DNA from 2 places in the Shewanella sp. 8A genome. Region 2 is predicted to be linked to the other one. Evidence: riboswitches for the same ligand, from Rfam matches in the RefSeq annotation. Region 2 holds a riboswitch; the other holds the start of a gene.
The links. Region 2 has a riboswitch for cobalamin ahead of M0413_RS13265 (TonB-dependent receptor). Riboswitches for the same ligand answer to the same signal wherever they lie in the genome.
Positions count from the first base shown of each region.

Region 1: another riboswitch for cobalamin. It lies ahead of M0413_RS10745 (ABC transporter ATP-binding protein); the one in region 2 lies ahead of M0413_RS13265 (TonB-dependent receptor).

Region 1 covers NZ_JAMDJP010000011.1:117,541-122,262, reverse strand. The annotation lists gene metH (methionine synthase) at 1-1,700, opposite strand, end outside; gene M0413_RS10750 (histidine phosphatase family protein) at 1,903-2,625, shown strand; cobalamin riboswitch at 2,801-2,989, shown strand; gene M0413_RS10745 (ABC transporter ATP-binding protein) at 3,114-4,001, shown strand; gene M0413_RS10740 (FecCD family ABC transporter permease) at 3,998-4,722, shown strand, end outside.
Region 2 covers NZ_JAMDJP010000015.1:90,224-94,945, forward strand. The annotation lists gene M0413_RS13255 (DUF3592 domain-containing protein) at 1-40, shown strand, start outside; gene M0413_RS13260 (RCC1 domain-containing protein) at 44-1,486, shown strand; cobalamin riboswitch at 1,621-1,849, shown strand; gene M0413_RS13265 (TonB-dependent receptor) at 1,959-3,917, shown strand; gene M0413_RS13270 (HDOD domain-containing protein) at 4,179-4,722, shown strand, end outside.

The DNA of each region.
Region 1 (4,722 bases), on a different contig from region 2:
GCGTGGGGCAGGGTGGCCTTAATTTCTTTAATGGCATCAATAAAATCGACAGCATAGTTATCGTGCTCATCGATACCCGTGGCAATGGCGAAGATATTCGGGTCGAAGATAATATCTTCGGGCGGGAAACCCACCTTATCGACCAGCACGCGGTAGGCGCGGGTACAGATCTCGACTTTGCGTGCCTTCGTATCGGCCTGACCTTGCTCGTCGAACGCCATAATAATGGCAGCCGCGCCGTAGCGTTTAACGAGGGTTGCCTGCTCGATAAACTTCTCTTCGCCTTCTTTTAAGGAGATTGAGTTAACAATGCCCTTGCCTTGAATACATTTGAGGCCCGCTTCAATCACTTCCCACTTCGAGGAGTCGATCATAATCGGCACGCGGCTGATATCCGGCTCAGAGGCGATAAGATTTAAGAACTTATGCATCACCTCCACGCCATCGAGCATGCCTTCGTCCATGTTGATGTCGATGATCTGCGCGCCGCTTTCTACCTGTTCACGGGCGACATCGAGCGCCTGCTCGAACTTGCTTTCTTTGATCAGCTTTAAGAACTTAGCCGAGCCAGTGACGTTGGTACGTTCACCCACGTTCACAAACAGGGTTTGGGCGTCGATAGTGAGCGGTTCCAAACCCGATAAACGGCAGGCGACGGGGATCTCGGGTAATACCCGTGGCGCAAACGGTTCCACCGCTTCACGAATGACCTTAATATGCTCGGGCGTGCTACCACAGCAGCCGCCGATAATGTTGAGCATGCCTTCACGGGCCCATTCTTGGATAACGCTGGCCATGTCTTTTGGGGTTTCGTCGTAACCGCCAAACTCGTTTGGTAGACCCGCGTTAGGGTGCGCCGACACATAACATTCGGCGATGCGCGACAGTTCTTCGACGTAGGGGCGTAGCTCTTTTGGCCCAAGGGCGCAGTTAAGACCGATAGATAAGGGCTTGATATGGCGAAGGGAGTTATAAAAGGCTTCGGTGGTTTGTCCGGTCAGGGTTCGGCCCGAGGCATCGGTAATGGTGCCGGAGATCATTACTGGCAAACGCGCTGGCGAATTTGCTCCAAAGAGTTCATCGAACACGGTTTCGATGGCAAATAGCGCGGCTTTGGCGTTTAAGGTATCGAAAATGGTCTCGACCATAATGATATCGGCGCCGCCCTCAATTAAGGCACGGGTCGATTCGCAGTAAGCGGTCACTAACTCATCGAAGTGGATATTGCGATATCCGGGATCGTTAACATCGGGGCTGATAGAGCAAGTACGGTTAGTGGGCCCTAACACACCGGCAACATAACGTGGTTTACCCGTGGCTTTTTCGATTTCATCACAGGCCTCACGGGCGAGACGCGCACCTTCACGGTTAATTTCGGCGGACAGCGACTGCATATCGTAGTCGGCCATGGCGATAGTGGTGGCGTTAAAGGTGTTGGTTTCAATAATATCCGCACCGGCTAATAGGTAGTCGCTGTGAATTTGTTTGATGATGTGTGGCTGCGTGAGCACTAAAAGATCGTTATTGCCCTTAACGTCGGTATGCCAATCCTTGAAACGCTCGCCACGGTAATCGGCTTCTTCTAGCTTGTAGCCTTGGATCATAGTGCCCATGGCGCCGTCTAAAATCAGAATGCGCTTTGACAACTGGTTGCGAATGTCTGCCAGTGTTTGGCTGGCTCGATGGAGAGATATCGCCATAAATGATTACCTTTACTACAGCTAAGTTGAGTCCAAAAATATGCAATTCTGCGGTAAATTGCATTTTATTATTGAATGTCGTTCGTTATGGTTTGGACATTTATACGTATAGACGTCCATAATACGCGACATCGGATTGTCAGGGCAAGGTGAAAGTCATTAGGAGCGAGAATCTAGATCCTAAGATTTTTAAAAGGCATATATGAAACAAGTTCGCTTATTACTGTTACGCCATGGGGAATGCGAGGGCGGGGCCATTTTACGTGGCAGAGTCGATGTTCCACTGAGCGAGAAGGGCTGGCGGCAGATGTTGGCAGCAGTCGCTTTGCAGGCCAGAGAATGCCACGGTATTTACAGCTCCACCTCAAGGCGCTGCGCTGAATTTGCCAAGGAGTTGGCGCTGGAGCCGCATTCCAGCTTGTCTGAGAGTTCACATTTAGCTGCGCCAACGCCTTCGTCGCTTGAGGTCAACCTGCTGGAGGATCTACAAGAAATGGATTTTGGCGATTGGGATGGTCGCTTGCTCGATGAGTTATATCAACAGGATGGCGAGCGCATGGCGGCCTATTGGCAAGATCCTTGGGCCGTATCGCCGCCCAATGGTGAAACGATGGCAAGTTTTGAGGCTCGTATCGATGGCGCAATAGAGCAGATCCTCAATAAAGAGTTTGCCCAGCTGGCGTTGGATGATGAACAGGCCCACGGCGAGTGTAATGCCAATGTACCCACAGCCAATATTTGGGTTCTGACCCACGGCGGAGTGATCCGTCATTTAATGGCAAGAGCATTGGGGGCGGTGAGAACGGTAGGGTTTTACAGTCAACTGACTTTACCGGTTGCCGCGGTGGTGACGATTAATGTACTCGAAGATAAACATGGGACTCGATACTGGCGCTTAGACTGGCCATCGAGCCATGGTGATTGAGATTGAAATCTCATGCTAAATGGGATGATGAACATTTTCTGATTTAAACTGCATTGCCTAATGAGCAAGATATAGGATAATGCTTTTCCCTGACGTTTGAGCCAGATAGCGCATTGTGTTCGCTAAGTTTAAATGTCGCAGAAATAGGTGTTGGGAATTTCGCTTTATCCTGCGCTATTAGCTTAAGGCAATAGTCGTTATAAACGCCGAATCAACCCAAACATAATAGGGAATCGGGGTGCTGCCCGTCAGCCAGCCCGAACTGTACCCGCAACTGTGAGTAGTTAAAAGAAGTGCCTAGAATCTAGAACCTAGAATCTTCTTTGCTACAAGTCAGGAGACCTGCCTATTTCTGTTTTCGCTGCGTGCAGCCTTAGTTCTCGAGCGGGTGACTCGAGGGAGCAGAAAATGATATTGATACGTTTCGCCCTGTGGCCCATGGTGCTACTGGGTTTGGGTACAAAATATGCCTGTGGGAGCAGCTTTTAATGAAGCCTTCCACGTCAACAGATGTGCAATCTTCGGCGGTGCTAACTAATGTGGCACTCAATGTCAGCCAATTAAGTTGGACCATCGAAGGCAAAACCATTCTTTCAGGGATTAACTTTGCCCTACAACGCGGTGAAATGCTGGGATTAATCGGCCCTAACGGTGCGGGTAAATCCAGTTTACTGCGTTGTATATATCGTTTTATTCGCCCAACTCTGGGGCAAATCAGTTTGTTTTCGCAGGACATTAACGAGCTTTCGCCCAAGGCATTTGCCTGTAAAGTAGCTGTGGTGCAGCAGGATACGCCGCACTATTTTGATATGACCACAGAGCAACTCGTTGCTATGGGGCTCACGCCCCACAAAGGAATGTTTGATACTAATTCCAGCGGTGATAGTGAAAAAATTATCAAGGCGCTTGAAAAGGTAGGTCTTAGCCATAAGCGCTATCAGCAATATGAACGGCTCTCTGGCGGCGAGAAACAACGGGCACTGATTGCACGCGCTATCGTGCAACAACCTCAGTTACTGATTTTAGATGAACCCACAAACCACCTCGATGTGCGCTATCAAATACAAATTTTGGAGTTGGTTCGAAGCCTTGGCATTAGTGTCATTGCCTCTATTCATGATCTGAATTTAGCAAGTGCCCTGTGTGATAGTTTGCTGCTACTGGATAAGGGGCAAGTGAGCGCCATGGGCACGCCGAGTGAGGTATTAACAGAGGAGCGCATTGCCCAAGTTTTTGGTGTTTGCGCCCAAGTGATGCCCCATCCACAACATGCCAATCCTTTAATTAATTACTTTTATGGTTATCAAAAATCACCGACGGATGATGTGGTTGTATCCGCTCCCCATAACATCAACGGGGAGATAAACACGCCATGATTGACACGTTTAAGCTGATAATGATGAATCTTTTAACCCATATTTTAACGCCATTAACCCGCCAGCAATGGCTGATTCTTGGCTTGGTGGGTTTTGCTCTGCTGACCCCGATTGCGGCCGCCAGTTTTGGCGCGGCAAATATCAGCTTTTTAGATGTGCTGCATGTGTTTATTAAATTATTCAATCAATTTTTCGCCAACGACGATGCGTCAACTGCCGCCTCGATGACGGAGCGGATTGTGATGGAATTAAGGTTGCCACGGATATTGCTCGCGTTTGTGGCGGGGGCGGGGCTGTCTTTAGCGGGCAGTGTGCTGCAAACCGTAACGCGCAATCCGCTTGCTGACCCTTATTTATTTGGCATTAGTTCAGGAGCCTCCTTTGGCGCTGTGGTGATGCTGACCTTGTTTACTGGCTCCGGTCTATTCGGTAATGCGGGCGTTATTGCCAATTCGGGGATTTTTAGTGGCTCGGGAATGTTTGCTGGGCTCCTGTGGTTTAGTTTGCCTTTCGGCGCTTTTATTGGTGCCAGTTTATCCGTTCTTATTGTTCTCGCCTTGTCAGGGCTTGGGCTCAACAGCCAAGTTGAGCGCATGCTGCTCTCTGGGGTGGCAACATCGTTTATGTTTGGCGCATTAACCAGCTTGCTGTTGTATTTTGCCAGCCCGCAGGCCACGGCATCAGTGCTTTTTTGGAGTTTGGGCAGTTTTGCTAAGGCCAG
Region 2 (4,722 bases):
TATTCAACAACTCACGTTTTCAGCAACGACAAGGAAATAAGTTATGCAGTCTTATTCAATTCCTCGCCCTTTGGCATTGGTAGCAGCCTTAATCGCCCTACAATTAACGGCTTGTAGTCAGCCGAAACCCGTAACCGTGTTCGAAAATGATAAGGAAGCCTTATTGCAGTTTGATAACGGCAAACTGCTCCAATTTAAGGAAAATCCGAGTCCACAGTACCGCCATATTCCCTGTGATTTACCCGCTGTCGAGACTGTTGTGACCAATAGTTCGGCCTTTGCGGCGTTAACACAATCCGGTGAGGTGATCACTTGGGGTGATAGCTATGCTGGTGGCGATAGCCGCGAGGTGACTGAGCAGCTTAAGCAAGTTAAGCAAATCGTCTCGATTAAAGATGGGTTTGCCGCGTTACGTCAAGATGGCACTGTGGTGTTCTGGGGCAATGCGGGGAAATATCGCCTCGACAAAGCCCTACAAAACCGCATGACTAATATTACTAAATTATTCGCCAACCAAGAGGCCATTGCCGCGCTAGATGCCACAGGCAAGGTACACACTTGGGGTTATGGCCCTTACGGTGGCAATAGCTTGCATGTGCAGGATCAATTAGTTGATGTCATTGATATCTTTGCTAAGGGACGCAGTTTTGTCGCCCTCAAAAAACAGGGCAGTGCAGTGATTTGGGGGCAGGTTGAAGAGTCGACCAATATGAAAAAGTTGCTCCCTCAGCTTACGGATGTGGCGAAGATCGAATATTTTCAACACACCTATGCCGCCTTGAAAAAGGACGGCTCAGTAGTGAGTTGGGGCTGGCGCAGTGATACTTATCCTATCCGCAGTGCCTTAAAAGACGTGGCGAGTATGACGGCAAACAATTGCGCATTTGCGGTGTTAAGTCCTACGGGGGATGCGCATTTTTGGGGCGATGGGATTAACTGTGGCGTCGATTGGATTAAAAAAACCGACATTACAGGCGTGAAGGAGATTATCAGTATCGGCTCAGGCTTTTTATTACTGCGGGATAAGGCCGTGCCGCAAATTGTGGCCGACGACACTGACTACGCGTATATGTTTGGGTTTCACTATGCCCAAGAGATTCTTGATAAATATTGGCAGGAAGGCAGTGTTATTACTCAAGGACCATCCTCCTTTGTGTTTACGCGTCCCGATGGCAAAGTGGTGCCCGTTGGATATCGAGCCAACCGTGATAATGTGGAAAAGTTAATGGCACGTATTCCGCGTCTCACGTGGTTAGATGGCGCAAATGACGGTTATGTTGGCATTAGCGACAAGGGGGAGTTGGTCTCTTGGTCGATGAATTTGCCCATGTTCGACAAGTCGCCTGTGCAACCTGCTGACTCGTTAGTGATTAAGCCGCTGGATTTAAGCCCAGTTGCCCAATGCGAAACCCCTGAGCAGCGTCAGGCTATTTTAAGTAAAGACAGACCCCAACCTGCGGCAAAAAACTGGGATGGCGTTTTCTAACTCATCTGAGCTTTCTCGCCAATCTGAGATTAATGGACTTTCATCCGTATAGACGTCTATAATGCGCGCGCTTAGGTCTTTAATATTCTGAGCCTTGTTGGGCGTTAACAGGTTTGACGCCCTTTGAACCTAATTTTGAGTCAACCTTCTGTGGTGCTTGCGATGATGAAGTCGCGAGATAATCGGGAAGCCAGTGAAATTCTGGCACTGCCCCCGCAACGGTAAAAGGTGAGAGACGACCGCATTTGATAGGAGTTCACGATGAACACTGAAATCGAGTGTGTAAAGGTCAGTTTCGCGTTCATCTCAAGTTGAGATGGATATAGCCTAAGTCCGGAGACCGGCCCTAAAGGTGTTTTTGAGATTTCGGTGGGCAGATCTCAAAATGCGATAGTGACTATCAGTGTTTTCTACTGAATCAACGGTATCGTGGCGCTAATGCCCCGTTTTCCTTGTAGGAGTTAAAGGTAAAATGGGAACACATCCAACCAAAATTGCGCTGCTGATTGGCAGCCTTTGCAGTGTATCAATGATCGCGCCCGCTGTGGCTGCTGATGAAACTCATGCCGCCAACGTCGATGAGCATATCGTGGTGATTGGTCGTGCTGATAAGACCCCGTTAAATATTGCCGCTAATGTGAATGTGATTGATGCTGCGGCGATTGAAATGAGTGGCGCGACTAATTTGACTGACGTCTTACGTGGTCAGAGCGGTATTCAAATTTCGGATAACAATATTGGTACTAGCTTTGCGATGCGCGGTTTTAGCGCCAGCGCTGCGGTAAACAACACCTTGATTTTGCTCGATGGTCGCCGTCTGAATAACATTGATATTGCTGTGCCTAGCCTGAATGCAATTCCCTTAAATCAGGTTGAACGCATCGAGATTTTATCCGGCAGTGCGGGCGTGCTTTATGGCGACCAAGCGGTAGGCGGGGTGATCAACATTGTGACTAAGTCGCCTGAGAATACCGGCGGCAGCGTGCAATTATCCGGCGGTAGCTTTAATACCTATGAAGGTCGCGGCGATGTGTCTGGCGCGATCAACAAGGATTGGCGCTATTTCTTGACCGGAAGCTACAACCAAGGTGACAACTATCGTCAGCATAACGCCAATGAAACGGGTTCTATCCTTGGCCGCATTCAATATAAAACGGCGACTGATTCGTTCTTTGTCGAAACCAGCTATTACGATGATGACCGCGAAAATCCAGGGGCATTGACTAAAGATCAATTTAAAGACAACCCACGTTACTCTGGGAACGATAAGCAATATTCCCATGAAATGACCACTGCGGCGCGTACGGGCTATCAGCATCAGCTTAATCAAAACTGGGCATTAGCGGCGGATCTGGATTACAGCGATACCTTAGTCAGCTCACTCAATTGGGGCCAGAGCCATAATACTCGCTCACTGCTGATGTTTAGCCCTAAGGCGCTCGCCAACTACAGCACCCGTCAAGGCGAGCTAAACCTAGTGACAGGTTTAGATATCAGCCGCGGTAAAGCCGAGTTTGACTCTATGGCGCGCAGCAATGTGCAGGAAATGCAAAGTGCTTACCTGCAAGCCACTGTGCCGTTAAGTCACACCTTAAGCTATGTGGTGGGCGGACGTTACGCGCGGGTGACTGACGATCTGGTTGATGGCAATGTCTATCCAAATGGTATCGATTTAGATGAAGATGCTACCGCATACGAGTTCGGTTTAAATTACCGCCCGAGCGCGGAGCACAGATTCTATCTACGTGGCGATGAAAACTTCCGTTTCGCTAAGGTGGATGAGCAGGCCTACACCCCGAAAGATGTGTATGGCTTAAAGCCGCAGACTGGCCGCTCCTATGAGGCGGGTTGGGATTGGACGGCCGCCAGCCAAAGCCTGCGCGTGAGTTTGTATCGCCTCGATTTAGAAGATGAAATTGTCTTCGACCCGAGTGCTGAAAAACCCGTTGGTGGTAGCTTCCAAGGTGCGAACGTCAATGCCGATGCTTCACGCCGTTATGGCGCGAGTGCCGATTGGGATTGGCAGGTGACTAAAGCGTTGCAACTAGGTCTTGAGTACAACTATATTGATGCCGAATTTACCGATGGGCTAAATGATGGCAAGAAATTGTCTTGGGTGGCCGAGCATTCGGGACGCGGTTATGTCAGCATGGATTTTGCCGAACATTTTCAAGTCTTTGCCGAGGCGATTTATACGGGCGATCGCTTTATCGAAGGCGATAATGCTAACCAAGGCGATAAATTGGCTAGTTATGTCTTAGGTAACTTGGCACTTAACTATACCCGTGACGCTTGGTTAGCGAGCCTGCGTATCGATAACCTGTTCGATAAGGACTATGTCAGTGCTGGTTATTATGCTGGTGGAACCTATGACGGCTATTACTCAGGCCGAGGCCGTGATATTCGCTTGACGGTAGGTTACCGCTTCTAAGCCGAATCCTGATAATTAAGTGATTTAGCGCATTTTAAAGCCAGACGTTGTCTGGCTTTGTTATTTCTGCTGTTGGGTGCAGAGAAAAATCATTTTTACGGGTGTAATATAGGCTAAGTCGTTGCTTATACTGTAAAGCACATCATCTTTAGGGTTAACGCAATTATTCTACGACTTAGTGCTGAAATTCTTTGTAGTTTGGGTATGATGTGAGCGGTATTCGAATCATCTTATAGCTAATTAACAGGTGTAAAGTGTCCTATGACAGATCTTGAGCAACAGGTTTTTACTCAAGTGAGAGCCATCATAGCGAATGAAGAGCAAGTCATTGGCCGCCGTGGGATCTTAATTCCACTGAAAAAGGCCATTCTTGCCGAAGGCGATATTCGTAATGTGATCGATATTATTTCGAGTGATCCCGCGTTAGCGGCCCATATGTTGATGCGCAGTAATTCGGCGCAAGCTTCTGGTGTGGTTAGCCCTAAGTCTCGCTCTTTAAAAGATGCCTTAATTCGTTTGGGCCAAGTTAATATTTACCGTTACGCCTTTACATTTTATTTGAAAGAACGCCTCGATGAATTGCCTCAACCCTATAAGAAGTTGGTGCAAGGTTATTGGAAACTCACGGAAAATATAGCAACTGATGCGGTTGACAGCTTAGTTGATATGCCGGATGTCGATATCGACCCCGATGAGGTGCAAACCTTGGCGCTGTTTAGTGTGTTCGGCCAGATTATTGCCTTAACCGCATTTGCTTATTTGAATGCCAGCTCTGAGCAATCTTTCCCGCTAAGTGTGATTAAGT